3 regions of the Pseudomonas sp. AC463 genome follow, and region 3 is predicted to be linked to each of the others. Evidence: predicted binding sites of a transcription regulator. Region 3 holds the regulator's gene; each other region holds the start of a gene.

Region 1 (7,061 bases), on a different contig from region 3:
GGATGCGTTGCAGATGTCGCTACGGGTGCTGACACGCCCAGGCGACCTGATCGCCGCTGAATCGCCGACCTATTACGGCTTGCTGCAGCTGGCCGACCTGCTCGGCCTCAAAGTCATCGAGATCCCCAGCGACCCGGCCACCGGCATGAGCCTGGAGGCCCTGCAACTGGCGGCCAACCAATGGTCGATCAAGGCGCTGGTGCTGACCACGCGCCTGAGCAACCCCCTGGGCGGGACCATGCCCGAGGAGCGGCAGAAACAGTTGCTGCGCCTGGCCTCGGATTTCGATATCCAGATCGTCGAGGACGATATCTACGGCGAACTGATGTTCGAGGTTGGCCGCACCAAGGCCCTGAAAGCCTACGACCGCCTGGACCGGGTCATCTATTGCTCGAGCTTTTCCAAAACCCTGTCCCCCGGCGTACGCATCGGCTGGATGATTGCCGGCAAATATCAGCAGGAGATCCAGCGCCTGCAGATGTTCAGCACGCATTCGGCGTGCAGCGTCACCCAGATGGGCGTGGCGGCGTATCTGGAAAACGGTGGCTACGACCGGCATTTACGCTACATCCGCCAGGAGTACCGCAAGAACCTCAGCGCGTTCCAGCTGGCGGTGCAGCAGTACTTCCCGGAAGGCACCCAGATGACTCGCCCGACCGGCGGTTTCATCCTGTGGGTCAGTTTGCCCGGGCGGGTCAATACCCAGGAACTGCACGTGCGTGCCCTGCAACAGGGCATCAGCATTGCGCCGGGGCTGATCTTCAGCAATACCGAGCAGTTCAACCACTGCATCCGCCTCAACTGCGGCACGCCGTGGAACCGCGAAGCCGAGCGTGCGCTGATGACGCTGGGCATGCTGGCCAGCCAGTTATGCCAGGAAACCGCAGCCGGCCTGCTGTAGATGAGGCACAGAATGGGGACAGCGCCGATAGCTGGCTAATCACCGCGCTTGTCATGCCGCGCACAACAAGCGAGCATATGGCCCTCTGCCGTTAATGCTGTTGGCGATATGACCTCAATTGTTCGTGCTGCTTTGGTGATTGGCCTGTTAAGCCTGTGCAACGTCGGCACAGTGCTGGCGGCAGCCCCCGTGACTGACAACAAACCCGCTGCCAGCACCCAGCAGAAGACTCCCGCAAAAAAACCGGCTCCCGCCCAGAAAGCGGCTGTAGCAAAGAAAAAAGCGGCCACGGCGAAAAAACGCGCATCGACAAAGTCTTCCCGTGAAGTGGCACAGACGCAATTGGAACCGGCACAGTTGGATCTGTCCCTGCCTTCGGACATGGTCCGGCACCTGCAACCGCTGGGCACCGTGCCCAGACCCAAGAGCGTGCCGCTGCTGCCGCCGATGTTTGGCGAAAAGCCCACCGACAACAGCGCTTTCCAGATCAACGGCCGCTTGCTCAGCAATGAGATGAAGCTGCAACTGCGCAACGAAGAGCGCCGTGAAGTGGAAGGCGCCGCGTTGGAATTCGAGTTCAAGCAGTAAACTTTTCCCACAAACGTGACGCCGCCCTTCGACCATCTGTCGCAGACTGGTCAGTCACTTTTGTTTTCTGCGAAAAACCCCTGTTAGACCATTTTAAAACGGCTGTTTAAGGGCGTACTCTAGCCCGGCCATCCACATTGAGTCGTCGAGGACCTGCTGGTCATGAAATGCCGTGAAGGCTGTGGCGCTTGCTGCATCGCCCCCTCCATCAGTTCGCCATTACCGGGAATGCCACACGGCAAACCGGCCGGCGAACGCTGCCTGCACCTGTCGGTCGAACAGCTATGCCAGCTGTTCGGGCAACCGGAACGCCCGGCGGTGTGCAGTGATTTCAAGGCCGACCTCGACGTCTGCGGCACCGACCAGGCCGATGCGATCCGGTTGATCGGCTGGTGGGAGCAGATGACGGCGGCTTGATGGGCTTTACTATCGGAACTTCAACAATAAGGAATACAACAATGGGTTCGCTGAAACGAATGGCTGTGTTGTGCGGTTTTACGCTGTTGTTTGCCGCCACGGCGCAGGCTGAAGATTGGCAAGTCGCCAAGGATGAAGACGGTATCAAAGTGTCCCTGAGCGAAATCGCCGGTTCCAAATACAAGGCGTATCGCGGTGTAACGGTGATCAAGGCGCCAGTCGCCAAGATCGTGGCCCTCCAGGAAGACGTGGCTGGCGCCTGTGCCTGGATCCACGAATGCAAATCCCAGAAACTGGTGGACAAGAAGGGCGATGAGAGTTGGACCTACACCCAATTCAAGGCCCCGTTCCCGGTGACCGACCGTGATTCCTACCTGCATATCACCACCACCAAGGCGCCCGACGGCACGCTGACCCGCAAGCTGGAAGGTGTGCCGACCTACAAGCCCGAAGAAAAAGGCTACGTACGCGTGGCCCAAGTCGACGGCTTCTGGAAGCTGGTGCCAAAAGGCGACAACCAGACCGAAGTCACCTACCAGGTGCACACCGAGCCAGGCGGCAGCGTGCCTTCGTGGCTGGCCAACAAGTTTGTGGTGGACGCGCCGTTCAACACCTTGAAAGCCCTCAAGGAACACGCTGAAAAGTAAACGCAACTGATCAGGTGCCTCCGGTCTTGAGTGGAACGTTTGGTTACCCCTCAAGGTCCAGATACTTGTGAGCCCACACGCGGGCTTTATCGAGGAGGCACCGATGCAAACGTGGCAAATTACCTTCGTTGATGATCACGGCGTGCAGGTCGTGGAGCAGTTCACCTGCGAGCAAAAGCCCAGCCTCGAAGATGCGGCGCACATGATCCGCAACAAGCTGGTGCCCGTCGCCGCTGAGCTGGACCTCAATGACCTCGAGGGCCGTAAACCCGAGCCTACGGTCAAGATTCTCAAAGACCAGAACAGTATCCAGATCCTCGACATCTCTCCTGCCGCCTGAACAATCCCTGTATGCCAATCACGTACCTCTGGTGGAGGTGATAGCTTCGCGCTACTCTGCAAATGAGATCAGCGAATGAATCGCTAAGGTCTGGTCTTGTCAGCTACATGCTTGTTTTCCAGCGGTGTTGTATCTGCCGTAGTTCCCGCGCCAGTACGGCGCGGGCTTCGGGAAGCACGGAAAGTCTATCCATCGGTTTGAGGAGGACGTTTCATGAGCACAGCCTATCAAGAAGACATCAGCACCAACGTTCTGCGCCGCATGAAAGAAGGCGGCTTCGACTTCTCGCGTTTTCACCCCATCGAGTTCTACGCCATATTCCCGGATGAGGAACGGGCGCGCAGGGCTGCGGGTGAGTTTCGTGGGGAATCGCTGAATGCCCAGGTCAGCGCGCGCGACGATGGCGCCTGGTACCTGGAACTGAGCAAGATCATGTTCGCAACCTACGACGGCATAGGAGACTTCGAGCAAGACTTTGAAGCAGTGGTCGAGCCCCTGGGTGGCATCATCGAAGGATGGGGCGTCAAGCAGGAGGTGCGTGGGTTACCCATGTAACTCATTGCATGCAGTGATATGAGAAACGCAGCGTATCGGCTGACCTTAGGGTCGGCCGATTTTGTTTGTGCTGTGTGAAAACTACACGGAACTTGTAGTCGATTTTTCAGCACCAAAAAAAAGCCACCCAAGAAGGGTGGCCTGAAGGGAAGAGCGGTTCGCTGAAGCTGTAGGACGCATCCTGTTCAGCAGATGGTGGCGATTATCCGCAGGCGCGGCCGGGCAGTGAAATCAACTCTGACTATGCTGTTGATAGCCAAAGCCTGCATTGCGATGAAGCGCGCCGCGGTGCACCGGGCATTCTGCGCACCAGGACGGTGCGGCTGGAACCCTGTGGTAATTCAACGCACTGATTTTTAAGTGTTTATGCCGCTGGCACGGGCCTTGCGATGATTCTTGCGTCCGGGTGACAAGGAGTTCGGCATGATCCGCACTTATTACGACGAAATGTACGACGGGGCAGGGCAGGTTCGCCCCCATTACCGCGAATTCGCCCGTTGGTTGGCTGAAACTCCGGCGGAACTGCTGGCCCAGCGCCGGCGCGAAGCCGATTTGCTGTTTCACCGCGCCGGTATCACCTTCACCCTGTACGGCGACGAACAGGGCACCGAGCGCCTGATTCCCTTCGACACCATCCCCCGCAGCATTCCCGCCAGCGAATGGCGCATGGTCGAGCGCGGTTGTATTCAACGGGTCAAGGCCCTGAATATGTTCCTCGCCGACCTGTACCACGACCAGCGCATCATCAAGGCCGGGATCATTCCTGCCGAACAGGTGCTGGCCAACGAGCAATATCAGCTGGCGATGCAAGGGCTCAACCTGCACCGCGATCTGTATTCCCACATCTCCGGCGTCGACCTCGTACGCGATGGCGACGGCACGTACTACGTGCTGGAAGACAACCTGCGCACACCGAGCGGCGTGAGCTACATGCTCGAAGACCGCAAGATGATGATGCGGCTGTTCCCCGAGCTGTTCGCTGCCCAGCGCATTGCCCCCATCGACCATTACCCCAACCTGTTGCTCGACACCCTGAAAAGCTCCAGCCCCCTGGATAATCCCAGCGTGGTGGTGCTGACCCCGGGGCGCTTCAACAGCGCGTTTTTTGAACATGCATTTCTCGCGCGGGAAATGGGCGTCGAACTGGTAGAGGGCGCCGACCTGTTCGTGCGCGATGACCGCGTGTTCATGCGCACCACCGACGGCCCCAAGGCCGTGGATGTGATCTACCGTCGCCTCGACGACGCGTTCCTCGACCCGCTGGCCTTCAACCCCGACTCCATGCTCGGCGTGCCCGGCCTGCTCGCGGCCTATCGCTCGGGCAACGTGGTGCTGGCCAATGCCATCGGCACCGGGGTGGCGGATGACAAGTCGGTGTACCCCTTCGTCACCGAGATGATCCGTTTTTACCTGGACGAAGAGCCGATCCTGCAGAACGTTCCTACCTTTCAATGCCGTAAGCCTGACGAACTTTCCCACGTGCTGGCCAACCTGCCAGACCTGGTGGTCAAGGAAACCCAAGGCTCCGGCGGCTACGGCATGCTCGTGGGCCCGGCGTCCACCGCGGCGGAAATCGAAGCCTTCCGCGCGCGCATCAAAGCCAAGCCCCACGCCTATATCGCGCAACCGACCCTGTGTTTGTCCACCTGCCCGACCTTTGTCGAAAACGGCATCGCGCCGCGCCATATCGACTTGCGCCCGTTCGTGCTGTCGGGCAAGGAGACGCGTGTGGTGCCTGGCGGTTTGACCCGCGTGGCGTTGCGCGAAGGTTCGCTGGTGGTCAACTCGTCCCAGGGCGGCGGCACCAAAGACACCTGGGTGGTCGAGGATTGAAATATGTTGAGTAGAACTGCCTCGGATCTGTACTGGATGTCGCGCTACCTGGAGCGCGCGGAAAACCTCGCGCGCATGCTTGATGTCAGTTATTCGCTGTCGCTGATGCCCCAGGATGGGCGCGGTGACGGCCTGCACGAACTGGCCATGCCGCTGCTGATCACCGGTACGCTGGAGGATTATCACGAGCGCCATGGCGAGCTGGATGCCGAACGCTTGCTGCACTTCTTCGCGCTGGACGCGGCCAACCCGGCGAGCATCTACAGTTGCCTCGGTGCTGCGCGGGCCAGCGCCCATGCCGTGCGTGGGCGAATTACCGCCGACATGTGGGAAAACATCAACGCCACCTGGCTGGATATTCGCGACATCGCCCAGCAGGGCTTGAGCCGCTACGGCATGAGCCGTTTTTGTGAATGGGTCAAGGAACGTTCCCACCTGTTCCGGGGCGCCACCTACGGCACCATCATGCGTAACGACGCGTTTCGCTTCATTCGCCTCGGCACCTTTATCGAACGTGCCGACAACACCCTGCGCCTGCTGGACGCGCGCTATGAAATGGCCGGCGACCAGGCCAGCGCCGTCACCGATGGCACGGCCCACGCCTACTATCAGTGGAGTGCGTTGCTGCGCGCGTTGTCGTCGTTCGAAGCCTACACCGAGATTTACCGCGACGCGCCCGGCGCCCGCCAAGTCGCCGAACTGTTGCTGTTGCGCGCCGACGTGCCGCGCTCGCTGCGTGCCTGCAGTGAAGAAATCGACCAGATCCTCGCCAGCCTGCCTGGCCTCAACGGTCGACCGGCGCAGCGCCTGGCCGCCGAGATGGACGCGCGCCTGCGCTTTACCGCCATCGATGAAATCCTTGAGGAAGGCCTGCACGCCTGGCTGACCGACTTTATCCCCCTGGTGCGCCAACTGGGCGACGCCATCTACAGTTCCTACCTGGAGGCCGCATGAGACTCTCCATCAGCCACGAAACCACCTACCACTACGAAGACCAGGTTCGCGCGAGCATCCAGTACCTGCGCCTTACGCCTCACGACAGCGAGCGTCAGCATGTAATCAGCTGGCAATTGGACCTGCCTCGCCCGGTGCGCGCCCAGGTCGACCCCTTCGGCAATATCCTGCATGTGCTGACCCTGGATGAACCCCACGACGCCATCATCATCGGCGCCCGTGGCCAGGTGGATATCGACGAGTTGCGCGAGGCCGAGCATGAAAGCCAGTCGGCCTTCCCGTTTTTGCGCTGCACGCGCCTGACCGAACCCGACGAGGCCCTGCGCGGCTTTGCGCAACAGCACTGCCACCAGCGACGTGATCGCACGGCGTTGATCGACTTGATGCACGCCCTCAACCAGACAATGGCCTACACGCCGGGCGCCACTGAAGTCGACACCTGCGCCGCCGAATCCTTCGCCGGCCAAGCGGGCGTGTGCCAGGACCACACCCATGCGTTCCTGGCCTGCGCGCGCAGCCTGGGGATTCCGGCGCGGTATGTGTCGGGGTATTTGTACACCGAAGACAGCACGCACCTGGCCAGCCACGCCTGGGCCGAAGCCTGGCTGGATGACGCCTGGTACAGCTTTGACGTGACCAACCAACTGGCCCGCCCGGAGCGGCATTTGAAACTGGCCGTGGGCCTGGACTACCTCGACGCCTGCCCCGTACGCGGCATGCGCCGTGGCGGCGGGCATGAGCAGATGCATGCCAAGGTATTTGTGGCGCCGACGCCGGTAATTTCCGTCCAACAGCAATAATTTCCAGAAAGGAACTGATTAGATGT
Region 2 (7,061 bases), on a different contig from region 3:
TCGAAGTGCAGGTAACGCAGTTCGACCGAGGTGGTCATGCTGCCAAAGGGCAGGGCGGCGATAAAGCGGTCGTATACCTGGCCCAGTTGCAGGCGCTCGGAGATGTCGCCTTCAAAGCGCAATTTGCAGCCGGTGGCGGAAATATCCAGCAGTTTGCCGCTGACCGGTGCCTTGAGTTTCTCGCCGCCCAGCTCGATGTTGACCAGCTGGGCCAGCTTCAAGGCGGCGCGGAAGGCATTGCGGCGCTGGTGGTAGACCACCTCGTCAGGCAGCGCGCCAGTGTAAATGCGGTGGCCGTCCTTTTCGCTGATACTCAGGTTGCCGTTGCTTTCCCACGCAACACGTACGCCGTCGTGGAAGCCTTCGATTCGGAAGGGTTCGCCATTTTCCAGGTGACGTTCGCCGTCGCGCGGGATCATCTCGTCCAGGGCCAGCGTGCCGCTGTCACGGTCGACGTCCACCAGGTAGCTCTGGAAGCGCTGGCTGCGCTCGTGGAAGGTGATGATCAGCGGGTCATGGCTGTCTTGCAGCATGCGCAAGGTGCCGGCGATTTCCAGAGGCGTGGTGAGCACCTTGGGTGGCTGCGGTGCATCTTCCGCATTAAGGGCGTTGAACACGGTTCTTCCATCTCCAGACAAAATACGACTACACGCAAGAACAGGCATTTTGCCAGTATGTGGCGCGCCTTGGATAGGGCGGGCCGTAAACCGGCATCAGGCTTGGCTGCGGGTGCTTGGCTTGACCAGGCGCGAGGTGGAGCCCTGGGCGTTGTAAAGCGCCGGAGGCTCGCCGCCGTGAAGTATACGCAACTGGTTGGCGGTCGTAGCTTGCTGAAGCTGGATCGACTGACCGTTGAGCAAGTTGGCTTCCTGGCACTGGGCGAGCAATTGATTGAGTTCTTTGCTCTGGGCCAGGAGTTGATCGCCCACCGAAGAATGGCTGGCCAGTTGCGCCAGGCCATCGTGGTCTGCCGGCAGGCCCAGGCTGATGAGGATCTGGCTGCGTTTTTTGCCGTGCTGTTCCAGCAGGACAATCAACGACTGTTTGCGCGCGAGAATTTCTTCGAGCAGGGGCATGTCCCGGCCGTAGAGGGCCAGGGATTCTTCCCGAAGCAGCTCAAGCAGCTGTTGTGTCGGCGCGTGATCATCAATGATCAGTTGAAGCAATTGTTCGTCGTGATGCATGGCTGGCCTTGGGGTTTAAGCGTCCAAAAGCCCGGCGCAGGCCTTTGCCTAGCGCTCGGCTTCGAAGTTAAGCAGCTTGCTGGCTACACGGTTGCTGTCGACTTTATAGCTGCCATCGGCGATTGCCTGTTTCAATTCGGCCACACGGGCTTTATTGACCACCGGTTGATCGCGCAGCGAGTCAGTGACCTTCTGCAACTGTTGAGCCTCATTGCTCAGGTGTACGGATTCCCCGCTCTGGCTGGCGCTGGCCTGTTCTGCCTTGGCGGGCAGTGGCTGGGCCTTGGCTTCTACGCTGTCCTTGGCACCGGTGGTGCGCGAAGTGCCTGACGTAGCCGGGGTGTTATTTAAACGACTGAAATCGATGACCATGATAAAAAACCTCTGGGTATTTGGACGCTTGCCATGTTTTCGGCCATACCCGGACAAACTTTAGGCGCAATTGACAATAAACTGCACAGGCCGGCGCCCAGTCGACAGTGTAGGAAAAGCCGGCGTCCGATACCAGTGGTCTATAAGGCGACCTCCACTTGGCCCGGCGCTGTGACCCGGGCCTTGATCACGCGATTGGAGTTGAGGTTCTTGACCCGAATCTGCTCGCTCATGCCGCCATTGGACAGCGCTTCGCCCGGCATCTTCACATGCAGGCCGCCGCTGCTGGCGGAAATCACCACCTGGTCACCCTTGCGAATCACTTCCGCCTGCTCCAGTTGAACCAGAGTGACGACCTGATCGGTGACCACTGGTCGGGTCAATTTCTGCCCGACGGCCTGGTCCAGGGATGTCAGGTAGCCCTGATTGATCATGCTGATGTCGCGTTCGCGCAGTACCACGTCCTCGAAACCGATGATGCCGGTGCGTTTCATCGGGCGGGCAACCACCACCACATCACGGAACAGCTTGACCTGGGCCGGCACGAACACCGTCCAGGGCGAGGCGCCTTCACAGCGTACCTTTACCGTTACGCGCCCAATCGGCTGGGCCGGGCTTTCCAGGGTGGCTGTCAATTCCTTGTCGCACATTGGCATGCGCAGGCGGGGGTCCAGCTGGTTGACCTGGATTTCATAACGCCCGGGAGTCTGGGTGGTCGCCAGATAATCTTCTACAGTGAACTCAAGAAAGCCTTGGGTGACGCCGATAAGTAGATCAGGCAAGGTGACGTTGTCTGCGCGGGCCGTGGCTCCCAGGCTCGCAGCCAGCAGCACCACGCAGGCGCAGAGCAATCTGCGGTATCGTGGGAATCGTAAGCGTCGGGAAACTGTCGTTTTAATATCCATGATGGGTAAATAGCAAAGCTCGTGCCGTTTAGTGCTGGGTGCGCGTCGCACCCTTATAGGTTTTAGCGTAGGAGTCTGGGCATGGCAGGTGTAATGGATTCAGTAAACCAGCGCACACAGCTGGTAGGGCAGAATCGCCTGGAGTTGTTACTTTTTCGCCTGGATGGCAAGCAGCTATATGGCATCAACGTGTTCAAGGTGCGGGAAGTGCTGCAATGCCCCAAGCTGACGATCATGCCCAAGTCCAGCCCTGTGGTGTGTGGCGTCGCCAACATCCGAGGCGCGACCATCCCGATTCTCGACCTGGCCCTGGCCACCGGTTCGGCGCCGTTGCAGGACCGTGAAAACCCGTTTGTGATCATTACCGAATACAACACCAAGACCCAGGGTTTCCTGGTGCGCTCGGTGGAACGCATCGTCAACATGAACTGGGAAGAGATCCATCCGCCGCCCAAGGGCACCGGCCGCGATCACTACCTCACGGCCGTGACGCGGGTGGATAACCAGTTGGTGGAAATCATCGACGTAGAGAAGATCCTCGCCGAAGTGGCGCCCACCTCGGAATCGATTTCCGTGGGTGTGGTGGATGCCGAAACGGCGCACAAGGCCATCTCCCTGCGGGTGTTGACCGTGGATGACTCCTCGGTGGCGCGCAAACAGGTGACCCGTTGCCTGCAAACCGTCGGCGTGGAAGTGGTGGCCCTCAACGACGGCCGCCAGGCGCTGGACTACTTGCGCAAGCTGGTGGATGACGGCAAGAAGCCGGAAGAAGAATTCTTGATGATGATCTCCGACATCGAGATGCCGGAAATGGATGGCTACACCCTCACGGCCGAGATACGCAACGATCCACGCATGCAAAAATTGCATATCATCCTGCATACTTCGTTGTCGGGTGTGTTCAATCAGGCGATGGTCAAGAAGGTCGGTGCTGATGACTTCCTGGCCAAATTCCGCCCTGATGACCTGGCGAACCGGGTAGTCGACCGGATCAAGGCTGCAGATCACGGCTAGGGGGTTTTCCCTGGCGGTCACACGATTTAAGAGGCGGTACCATTGTCTACGGGTAATTTGGATTTTGAACAGTTCCGGGTCTTCCTGGAAAAAGCCTGTGGCATATTGCTCGGTGAAAACAAGCAGTACCTGGTATCCAGCCGTCTCAACAAACTGATGGAACAGCAGGGCATCAAGTCTTTGGGTGAGCTGGTTCAGCGTATCCAGGGCCAGCCGCGCAGTGGGCTCAAGGAAATGGTGGTCGATGCCATGACCACCAACGAAACCCTGTGGTTTCGTGATACCTACCCCTTTGAAGTGCTCAAGAGCAAAGTCTTGCCCGAGGCCATCAAGGCCAGCCCTGGCCAGCGTCTGCGTATCTGGTCGGCGGCGTGCTCCTCGGGGCAGGAACCCTATTCGATTTCGATGTCCATCGACGAATTCGAACGGACCAACATGGGCCAGCTCAAGGCCGGCGCGCAAATCGTGGCCACCGACCTGTCCGGCACGATGCTCACCAACTGCAAGACCGGCGAGTACGACAGCCTGGCCTTGGGCCGTGGTTTGTCCCAGGAACGCCTGCAACGTTACTTCGACCCGAAAGGGGCGGGGCGTTGGGCGGTCAAGGCGCCGATCAAGAGCCGCGTGGAGTTTCGCTCGTTCAACCTGCTCGACAGCTACGCCAGCCTGGGCAAGTTCGACATGGTGTTCTGCCGCAACGTGCTGATCTACTTCTCGGCCGAGGTGAAGAAAGACATCCTGTTGCGCATCCACGGCACGCTCAAGCGCGGCGGTTACTTGTTCCTCGGCGCTTCCGAAGCGCTGAACGGCCTGCCGGATCACTACCAGATGGTGCAATGCAGCCCGGGGATCATTTACCAGGCCAAGTAACCCGTACGCAGTCAAAAATGTGGGAGGGGGCAAGCCCCCTCCCACATTTTTATTTGCGGCAATCCTTCGGAAAGCGGCAACTCCCCATTGCCGCTTTACTGGCGCTACGCGGAAACCGCTTGCCGCTTTTCTGGCATTGCCGGCGGCAAACACCCGGCAAACCCTTGAATTACGGGCCTCGCGAAAACTGGCATGCGCCTTGCTATGACCTTGTTACGAAAAGCAGGTCAGCCTAAAGGTTTCCGCCATGAGCATCAGCTTCGATAAAGCGCTCGGTATCCACGAACAAGCCCTGGGCTTCCGCGCCCAGCGTGCCGAAGTCCTGGCCAACAACATTGCCAACGCCGACACCCCGAACTACAAGGCTCGGGACCTGGACTTCTCCGCCGTGCTCGCTGCACAGCAGGACAAGACCAAGAACGGCACCTTCGCCTTGAACATGACCAACAGCCGTCATATCGAAGCGCAAGGCCTGAGCAGTGGTGATGAGTCGTTGCTGTATCGCACGCCGATGCAACCGTCGATCGACCAGAACACCGTGGACGCCCAACTGGAGCAATCGGCCTACGCCGAGAACTCGGTGAACTTCCAGGCCAGCTTTACCCTGCTCAACAGCAAATTCAAAGGGCTGATGTCAGCCCTGCGTGGAGAATAAGCCATGTCCCTAGCCAGTGTTTTTAATATTGCCGGCAGTGGCATGAGCGCGCAGACCACGCGTTTGAACACCGTCGCCAGTAACATCGCCAACGCCGAGACCGTGTCGTCGAGCATTGACCAGACCTACCGCGCACGCCACCCGGTGTTCGCCACCATGTTCCAGGACGGCCAGGCGGGGCAGAGCGGTAGCGGCAGTTCGCTGTTCCAGAACCAGGATGCCGCCGGCCAAGGCGTGCAGGTCCTCGGCGTGGTGGAAGACCAGAGCAATCTGGAAGCGCGCTACGAGCCGAACCACCCTGCAGCGAACGAAAAAGGCTATGTGTACTACCCGAACGTCAACGTGGTCGAGGAAATGGCAGACATGATCTCCGCCAGCCGCTCGTTCCAGACCAACGCGGAAATGATGAACACCGCCAAAACCATGATGCAGAAGGTCCTGACCCTGGGTCAGTGATAAGGGGCGCCAAATAATGGCCATCGTTGATACTTCTACCAACACGGCAGTCCAGGACCTTTTCAATACCAAGGTCAAGACCGCCACAGACAACGTCTCCAGCGTTGCCACTGCCGCCACCGGCAGTCAGTCGCTGGGCAAGGACGCGTTCCTGCAATTGCTGGTTACTCAGCTGAAGAACCAGGACCCGCTGTCGCCTCAGGACAACGGCGCGTTCGTGGCTCAGTTGGCACAGTTCAGCAGCCTGGAAGGCATCAACACCCTGAATGACTCGGTGAATGCGATCTCCAGCAACTTCAGCTCCTCGCAAGCATTGCAGGCGTCGTCGCTGGTAGGCCGTTCGATCATCACCCAGACCGACAAGGCCCTGGTGGACACGAGCAAGAGCATGACCGGTTCGGTGGCGGTGACGTCGGCGACCGGTAACGTCGCGATCAAGATCACCGACAAAGACGGCAACGTGGTACGCACCATCGACATGGGCGCCCAGAGCGCTGGCAACTCCGACTTTATCTGGGATGGCAAGAACGACGCAGGCGAGGTTGCCCCCGCCGGCACCTACACCTTCGCGGCCACCACCAAGAATGACAAGGGCGACGCGGTAGCCCTGGCAACTTCGTTGCCGGCCACCGTCACCAGCGTGACTTTGAGCAAGACCGGCGGCGAAATGGTGCTGAACCTTGCCGGCGGCATGGGCAGCGTCAAGCTGTCGCAAATCCAGACTATCGGTACATAGAGCCGGCTAAATACGGCAGAGGGAGAGAAACATGTCTTTTAATATCGGCCTTAGCGGTCTCTATGCGGCCAACAAACAGCTGGACGTGACCGGTAACAACATCGCCAACGTCGCGACCACGGGCTTCAAATCGTCCCGTGCGGAATTCGCCGACATCTACGCGGCGTCCAAGCTGGGCACCGGCCAGAACAGCATCGGCAACGGTGTGAACCTGGCGGCCGTGTCGCAGCAGTTCACCCAAGGTGACGTGAATGGCAGCGGCGGCATTCTGGACATGGCGATCCAGGGCGGTGGCTTCTTCGTACAGAAAGGCAGCGACGGTTCGCTGGAGTACACCCGCAGCGGTGCTTTCCGTGCGGATAAAGATGGCTACATCACCAACAACACCGGTACTTCGCGCCTGCAAGGTTACGCTGCGGATGACGACGGCAAGATCATCAAGGGCGGTCTGGTTGACCTGCAACTGAACCTGTCGAACCTGCCACCCAAGGCGTCCACCAAAGTCGATTCCACCAGCAACCTGAACTCCTCGGAGTTGGTGATCGATCAGACCACCAAAATATTCAACCCAGCTGACACCAGTACTTTTACCACCCAGTACAGCACCACGCTGTATGACGACCAGGGCAACTCCCACGCCATGGTGCAGTACATGGTGAAAAGCGATGCCAACGAGTGGAAATCCTACACGTTGATCGATGGCCGTAACCTTGACGGCTCGCTGCCTACCACCACGGGCACCGGGATGCCTCCTGCAGTGACCCTGACCTTTGATGGCGCGGGCAAGCTCAAGGACGTGGCCGGCGCCGACGTGGCCGGCACGACCCTGACGCTCAAAGACTGGGTGCCAGGTTCGGTCACCGGCGGCG
Region 3 (7,061 bases):
CGCCCACGCATCGACATGGTTATCCAGCCGAAGAAGAAGGCCGAGTAATGGCAACCCTGAAAGCCCAGCATCTGGCCAAGGCCTATAAAAGCCGTCAGGTCGTGCGCGACGTCAGCCTGTCGATCGACAGCGGCCAGATCGTCGGCTTGCTCGGCCCCAACGGCGCCGGCAAGACCACCTGCTTCTACATGATCGTCGGCCTGGTCCAGGCGGACCAGGGTCGCGTGCTGATCGACGACTTGGACGTCAGCCACCAGCCCATGCACGGCCGCGCCCGTGCCGGTATCGGCTATCTCCCACAAGAGGCGTCGATCTTCCGCAAGCTGTCGGTAGCCGACAACATCATGGCGATCCTCGAGACCCGAAAGGAACTCGACCGTGACGGCCGCCGCAAGGAGCTGGAAAGCCTGCTGCAGGAATTCCACATCAACCACATTCGCGACAACCTCGGCATGAGCCTGTCCGGTGGTGAACGCCGCCGCGTGGAGATCGCCCGCGCCCTGGCCACGGCGCCCAAGTTCATCCTGCTGGACGAACCGTTTGCCGGCGTCGACCCGATCTCGGTCGGCGACATCAAGCAGATCATCCATCATCTCAAGGCCAAGGGTATCGGTGTGCTGATCACCGACCACAACGTGCGTGAGACCCTCGATATCTGCGAGACCGCGTATATCGTGAACGATGGCCAGCTGATCGCCGAAGGCGATTCCGCCACTATCCTGGCCAATGAACTGGTCAAGGAAGTGTACCTGGGTCACGAGTTCCGCCTGTAAAGCTGCCTGTTACAACTGGCGGTGGCAGGTCGTTTGCCCGAAGCGCGGGCGTCAATGAAAACCTCCATATTTTTATTGTTACCGCGCTCTAGGCAAAGCCCCCGATATCAGGCATATAATTTGCTTATGTTTGGCGCTCACGCGCCCTGTCGTGGATGGCGCATTGCGCCGGCGAATAAGGTGTTAAGCCCCTGCCATGAAACCATCGCTAGTCCTGAGAATGGGCCAGCAGCTGACGATGACACCGCAGCTGCAACAGGCCATCCGCCTACTCCAATTGTCGACCCTGGACCTGCAACAGGAAATCCAGGAGGCCCTGGAGTCCAATCCGATGCTCGAACGCCAGGAAGAAGGCGACGACTTCGATAATGCAGACCCGCTGGCCGACAACATAGAGCAAAAACCCAACTCCGACGTGCAGGAACCCTCCTACCAGGAAACCGCCCCTACGGTGGATAACCTTGAGGAAGGCGACTGGAACGAACGCATTCCCAACGAACTCCCGGTGGACACCGCCTGGGAGGACGTCTACCAGACCAGCGCCAGCAGCCTGCCCAGCAATGACGATGACGAGTGGGACTTCACCACCCGCACCTCCGTCGGCGAAAGCCTGCAGAGCCATTTGCTGTGGCAACTGAACCTGGCGCCGATGTCGGATACTGATCGCCTGATCGCCGTAACCCTGATCGACTGCATCAACAACCAGGGTTATCTGGACGAAACACTCGAAGAGATCCTTGAAGCCTTCGACCCGGAGCTGGACATCGAGCTGGACGAGATCGAGGCCGTCCTGCACCGTATCCAGCAGTTCGAGCCCGCCGGCATCGGCGCGCGCTCCCTCAGCGAATGCCTGCTGCTGCAACTGCGCCAGCTGCCCGCCAAAACTCCTTGGCTCGCCGAGGCACAGCGCCTGGTCACCGACTACATCGACTTGCTCGGCGCCCGCGACTACAGCCAGCTGATGCGCCGCATGAAGCTCAAGGAAGACGACCTGCGCCAGATCATCGAGCTGGTACAGAGCCTCAACCCGCGCCCAGGCTCGCAGATCGAGTCCAGCGAAGCCGAATACGTCGTGCCTGACGTTATCGTGCGCAAGGACAACGAGCGCTGGCTGGTGGAGCTGAACCAGGAGTCGGTGCCACGCCTGCGGGTCAACCCGCAATACGCAGGCTTTGTACGCCGCGCCGACACCAGCGCCGACAACACCTTCATGCGCAACCAGTTGCAGGAAGCGCGCTGGTTCATCAAGAGCCTGCAAAGCCGTAACGAAACCCTGATGAAAGTCGCCACGCAGATCGTCGAGCACCAGCGCGGCTTCCTGGAATACGGCGACGAAGCAATGAAACCGCTGGTGCTGCACGATATCGCCGAGGCGGTAGGCATGCACGAATCGACGATTTCCCGGGTGACCACGCAAAAATTCATGCATACCCCACGGGGTATTTATGAACTGAAATACTTTTTCTCCAGCCACGTCAGCACCTCCGAAGGCGGTGAATGCTCGTCCACGGCGATCCGCGCGATCATCAAAAAACTGGTTGCCGCGGAAAATCAGAAAAAGCCGTTGAGTGACAGCAAGATCGCTGGTTTACTGGAGGCACAAGGCATTCAGGTCGCCCGTCGAACCGTCGCCAAGTACCGCGAGTCCCTTGGGATCGCGCCTTCCAGCGAGCGTAAGCGTTTGATGTGACGGGCGGGCCACAGCGTTCCAGTGGTGGGTATTCCTGCCCACCGCTTTATGCACTGGCAACGAAGGAGAAGCTGTATGCAAGTCAACATCAGTGGACACCAGCTGGAAGTCACCAAACCCCTGCGTGAATACACCGAGAGCAAGTTGAACAAGCTTGCGGGGCATTTTGACAAGATCACCAACGTGCAGGTCATCATGGAGGTCGATAAGCTCAAGCAGAAAATCGAGGCCACCCTGCACGTACCGAATGCCAAGCTCGTCGCCAATGCGGAACATGAGGACATGTACGCGGCGATTGACTCGCTCTACGACAAGCTGGACCGCCAACTCATAAAGCATAAGGAAAAGAATCTGCACCTGATGCAAGGTACAGGTCGTTAACTCTCCCCCCATGATCCGACTTGAAACCATCCTGACCCCCGGCCGTTCCCTTGTGAACGCGCCGGGCGGCAGCAAGAAGAAAGCCCTCGAACAGATTGCCAACCTGATCAGCCGCGAAGTGCCTGAGCTGGAGATGCAAGATGTCTACGAGGCTCTGATTGCCCGTGAAAAACTCGGCTCCACGGGTTTTGGCAACGGCATCGCCATCCCTCACTGCCGCCTCAAAGGCTGCGATACACCGGTCAGCGCCCTGCTGCACCTGGACGCTCCCATCGATTTCGACGCCATCGACGGTGCACCGGTTGACCTGCTGTTTGTACTGCTGGTCCCGCAGGCCGCCACCGATGCGCACCTGGAACTGCTTCGGCAGATCGCCAGCATGCTCGACCGCAAGGAAGTACGCGACAAACTGCGAGGTGCCAGCAGCAACGAGGCGCTGTACCAGGTTGTCCTGGATGAACAAAGCGGGCAGTAACCATGCGTTTGATCATCGTCAGCGGCCGCTCCGGCTCGGGTAAAAGCACCGCCCTCAATGTTCTTGAGGACAACGGTTTCTATTGCATCGACAACCTGCCCGCCGGCCTGCTGCCGGAACTTGCCGAACGCGCCTTGATCCACACCGAACTGGCGCAGCCGCTGGTTGCCGTTTCGATTGATGCCCGCAACCTACCCAGCCACCTTGAGCGATTCCCGCAATTGCTCGAAGAAGTGCGGGCCAAGCACATTCACTGTGATGTGCTGTACCTGGATGCCGACGAAGAAACGCTGCTCAAGCGCTTCTCCGAAACCCGTCGACGCCACCCCCTCAGCAGCCCCCATCGCTCACTGGCCGAGGCCATCGAAGACGAAACCAAGCTGCTCGGGCCGATCATTGACCTCGCCGACCTCAAGATCAACACCACCAGCCTCAACCTGTATCAGCTGCGCGATGCCATCAAGTTGCGCCTGCTGAACCAGCCCGAGCCCGGCACGGCGTTCCTGGTGGAGTCTTTTGGCTTCAAGCGTGGCATGCCGGTGGACGCCGACCTGGTGTTTGACGTGCGCTGCCTGCCCAACCCCTATTGGAAGCCGGAACTGCGTGAGCAATCCGGGCTGGATCAACCGGTGGCCGAGTACCTGGCCGCACAGCCGGATGTGGAGGAGATGTTCCAGGACATCTCCAGCTACCTGCTCAAATGGTTGCCGCGCTTTGCCGCAAGTAACCGCGCTTATGTGACCATTGCCATCGGCTGCACCGGCGGCCACCACCGCTCTGTCTACCTGACAGAGCGCCTGGGCCAGGTGCTGCAACGAACCCTCAAGAACGTCCAGGTTCGCCACCGCGACCTTAGCTGAAAGGAACACCCCCGCGATGCCCGCTCTGGAAATTGAAATCATCAACAAGCTGGGCTTGCACGCCCGCGCCTCGGCAAAATTCGTCGGCGTCGCCGGGCAGTTTCCCTGCCAGATCCGCGCCGGACGCACCGCAGAGTCCATGGTCGATGGCAAAAGCATCATGGCCATGATGATGTTGGCAGCCGGCAAGGGCACCAAGATTCACCTGAAGACGGAAGGTGAGCAGGAGCAGGAAGCGATGGACGCCTTGGTGGCGTTGATCAATAACTTCTTTGATGAGGGTGAGTAAACCCACCCTTTGAGACAGGTGTGAAGCCCAAGCGCTTCACCCCAACGCTGTATCCATCACCATCATCAAGCAGAACCCGATGCACAACCCGAGGCTGGCGAGCTTTTCGTGACCGTTGCGGCGCGACTCAGGGATCACTTCGTGGGTCACCACCAACAGCATCGCACCAGCGGCCAGCGCCAGGCCCAAAGGCAACAACACCTCGGCCAGGCTCACCAGCCAGGCACAGAGCACGGCGAATACCGGCTCTACCAGGCCTGATGCTGCCCCGATCAGGAAGGCCTTGACCCGCGACATTCCCGCCCCGGCCAATACCAACGCAATCACCAGGCCTTCGGGCACGTCCTGCAAGGCAATGCCCATGGCCAGGCTGTCGGCGTCCGGCATGCCACCGCCGGCGGAGACGCCCACGGCCATGCCTTCCGGTATGTTGTGGGCGATGATGGCAAACACGAACAGCCAGATGCGCGGAGGGATCACCGGTTTGTCCGGCGTACCGACCAGCATTTCCGGGCTGGCGCCGGAGACCTTGCGATCCACCAGATACAGCCCGAACGCCCCCAGCATGATGCCGAAACTGATCAGGCCACTGGCCCCCCAAGGCGACAGCCCCAGGCTTTCAGCGGCAGCAATGCCCGGCACAATCAGCGAAAACGCCGTCGCCGCCAGCATCACCCCGGCACCAAACCCCAGCAATGTATCGCTCAGCGCCACCGGCATCCGCCGGATCACCAGCACGGGCACGGCGCCAAGCGCCGTACCGAGCGCGCAAATTGCCCCGCCCTGCAAGGCGCGCAGGATGCGCGGTTCGAGGTTCAGCCAGGCCAGCCCGTGGGCCACCAGCAATGCAGTACCTGCCAATAGCAGCAGCGAGCCAAACGCATAACGAAACATTCGCCCGCTGCTGATCGCCAGTGTTTCAGTGCCCATAGTCGGCCTTAGATCTTGTTATGGAGATAGATATCAGGCCAAAGCGGCCTGATAGCGCGCGGCAACTTCCGGCCAGTTGATAACACTGTAGAAGGCGTTGATGTATTCCGGACGACGATTCTGGTAGCGCAGGTAGTAAGCGTGCTCCCAGACGTCCAGGCCGAGGATCGGCGTATTGCCGTTCATCAGCGGGCTGTCCTGGTTGCCGCTGCTTTCCACCACCAGGGTCTTTTGCGGAGTAACGCTCAGCCACGCCCAACCGCTGCCGAAACGGGTCAGTGCAGCCTTGGTGAACGCTTCTTTAAAGCTGTCGAAACCACCCACTTGCTCGTCGATGGCCTTGCCCAGCGCGCCCTCTGGCTTGCCGCCGCCTTTAGGCGACATCACCGCCCAGAACAGCGAGTGGTTGGCATGGCCGCCGCCCTGGTTGATCACCGCAGCACGCAGTTTTTCCGGCAATTGCTGGACGCTGGAGACCAGCTTTTCCACCGGCCAGCCGGCGAACTCAGTGCCCTCGACCGCGGCATTGAGGTTGTTGATGTAGGTCTGGTGGTGCTTGGTGTAGTGAATCTCCATGGTTTGCGCATCGATATGCGGTTCCAGGGCATCGTAGGCGTAAGGCAATGCAGGCAAGGTGTAGGTCATATCAGTGTGCTCCGTATTGAGACGTGGTCGGTTGCGTCGCAGTACCGCCCAACAAGCGATGGGTGCGTGGGTACTCACCGTGATCGCTGATGAAGTTCAACAATTCAACGTAGGTCTTGCTGCTCTGGCGCAGGGCCGCCTCACGCAATTGCGGGCTGAGGCGCGGGTCCTGCATGGTCTGCAGCAAGCGCTGGTGAATCGCGCAGAGGTACTCCGCGCTTTCTTCCGGCTGGTTAAGCCGCAGGTGCAGATCCGCCAGGTTGTGATGGGAAATGACGCAAGCCGCCACTGCTTCGTCGGCATCCGCCCAGCGTTCGAACAACACCTGGGCCAGGGCCAGGGCTTGCAAGTAAGCCTCGCGAGCGTCAACCAGCTCGCCCGCCATAAAGCAGCGATTGGCCCGTTCGATCGTGCGTTTCCAGTGCTCCATGGTGAGCCTCCAAAGCAGGGTCGGTGATTACACGCCGCCGGCCGTGAGCTTTTCCGGGTCCAGCAGGATCTCCAGTTGGCTACGGGGCAAGTCGGTGTGCTCGAGTGCCACATCAATCACCGGACGGCCTTGCTGATAGGCCTTCTTGGCGATTTCAGCAGCCTTTTGGTAACCAATGATCGGGTTGAGCGCGGTCACCAGGATCGGGTTGCGCGACAGCGCTTCCTTGAGCTTGGCTTCGTTGACCTTGAAGCTGGCAATTGCCTTGTCCGCCAGCAGGCGGCTGGAGTTGGCCAGCAGTTCAAGGCTGCTGAGCAGATTCTGAGCGATGATCGGCAGCATCACGTTCAGTTCGAAGTTGCCCGATTGACCGGCAACGGTGATCACCGTGTCATTGCCGATAACCTGCGCGGCCACCATGGCGGTGGCTTCCGGGATGACCGGGTTGACCTTGCCCGGCATGATCGATGAGCCAGGCTGCAGGCCTTCCAGCTCGATTTCGCCGAGGCCGGCCAAGGGGCCGGAGTTCATCCAGCGCAGGTCGTTGGCGATTTTCATCAGCGATACGGCGGTGGCCTTCAATTGGCC

Evidence for each region. The regulator sigma-54, encoded in region 3, starts transcription at its own class of promoters, with help from an activator protein. The targets are predictions, from matches to a motif close to ANTGGCATNNANNTTGCTNT.
Region 1: the regulator sigma-54 is predicted to act here: its motif matches at 3,820-3,839, upstream of AC0IYH_RS02925 (circularly permuted type 2 ATP-grasp protein).
Region 2: the regulator sigma-54 is predicted to act here: its motif matches at 4,532-4,551, upstream of flgB (flagellar basal body rod protein FlgB).

The regions. Positions count from the first base shown of each region.
Region 1 is NZ_CEEDDZ010000002.1:155,852-162,912, forward strand. Features, by position in the region: gene AC0IYH_RS02895 (aminotransferase-like domain-containing protein) at 1-901, shown strand, start outside; gene AC0IYH_RS02900 (translation initiation factor 2) at 1,010-1,489, shown strand; gene AC0IYH_RS02905 (YkgJ family cysteine cluster protein) at 1,652-1,906, shown strand; gene AC0IYH_RS02910 (START domain-containing protein) at 1,948-2,553, shown strand; gene AC0IYH_RS02915 (hypothetical protein) at 2,657-2,893, shown strand; gene AC0IYH_RS02920 (ribonuclease E inhibitor RraB) at 3,107-3,448, shown strand; gene AC0IYH_RS02925 (circularly permuted type 2 ATP-grasp protein) at 3,872-5,281, shown strand; gene AC0IYH_RS02930 (alpha-E domain-containing protein) at 5,285-6,235, shown strand; gene AC0IYH_RS02935 (transglutaminase-like domain-containing protein) at 6,232-7,035, shown strand.
Region 2 is NZ_CEEDDZ010000002.1:92,290-99,350, forward strand. Features, by position in the region: gene AC0IYH_RS02580 (flagellar regulator YcgR PilZN domain-containing protein) at 1-617, opposite strand, end outside; gene AC0IYH_RS02585 (flagellar protein FlgN) at 714-1,184, opposite strand; gene flgM (flagellar biosynthesis anti-sigma factor FlgM) at 1,233-1,556, opposite strand; gene flgA (flagellar basal body P-ring formation chaperone FlgA) at 1,697-2,461, opposite strand; gene AC0IYH_RS02600 (chemotaxis protein CheV) at 2,543-3,475, shown strand; gene cheR (protein-glutamate O-methyltransferase CheR) at 3,518-4,345, shown strand; gene flgB (flagellar basal body rod protein FlgB) at 4,593-5,000, shown strand; gene flgC (flagellar basal body rod protein FlgC) at 5,004-5,456, shown strand; gene flgD (flagellar hook assembly protein FlgD) at 5,473-6,192, shown strand; gene flgE (flagellar hook protein FlgE) at 6,224-7,061, shown strand, end outside.
Region 3 is NZ_CEEDDZ010000010.1:209,363-216,423, reverse strand. Features, by position in the region: gene lptA (lipopolysaccharide transport periplasmic protein LptA) at 1-48, shown strand, start outside; gene lptB (LPS export ABC transporter ATP-binding protein) at 48-773, shown strand; gene AC0IYH_RS15090 (RNA polymerase factor sigma-54) at 970-2,463, shown strand; gene hpf (ribosome hibernation-promoting factor, HPF/YfiA family) at 2,539-2,844, shown strand; gene ptsN (PTS IIA-like nitrogen regulatory protein PtsN) at 2,855-3,319, shown strand; gene rapZ (RNase adapter RapZ) at 3,322-4,179, shown strand; gene AC0IYH_RS15070 (HPr family phosphocarrier protein) at 4,196-4,468, shown strand; gene AC0IYH_RS15065 (ZIP family metal transporter) at 4,505-5,398, opposite strand; gene AC0IYH_RS15060 (superoxide dismutase) at 5,432-6,043, opposite strand; gene AC0IYH_RS15055 (hypothetical protein) at 6,045-6,473, opposite strand; gene AC0IYH_RS15050 (class II fumarate hydratase) at 6,501-7,061, opposite strand, start outside.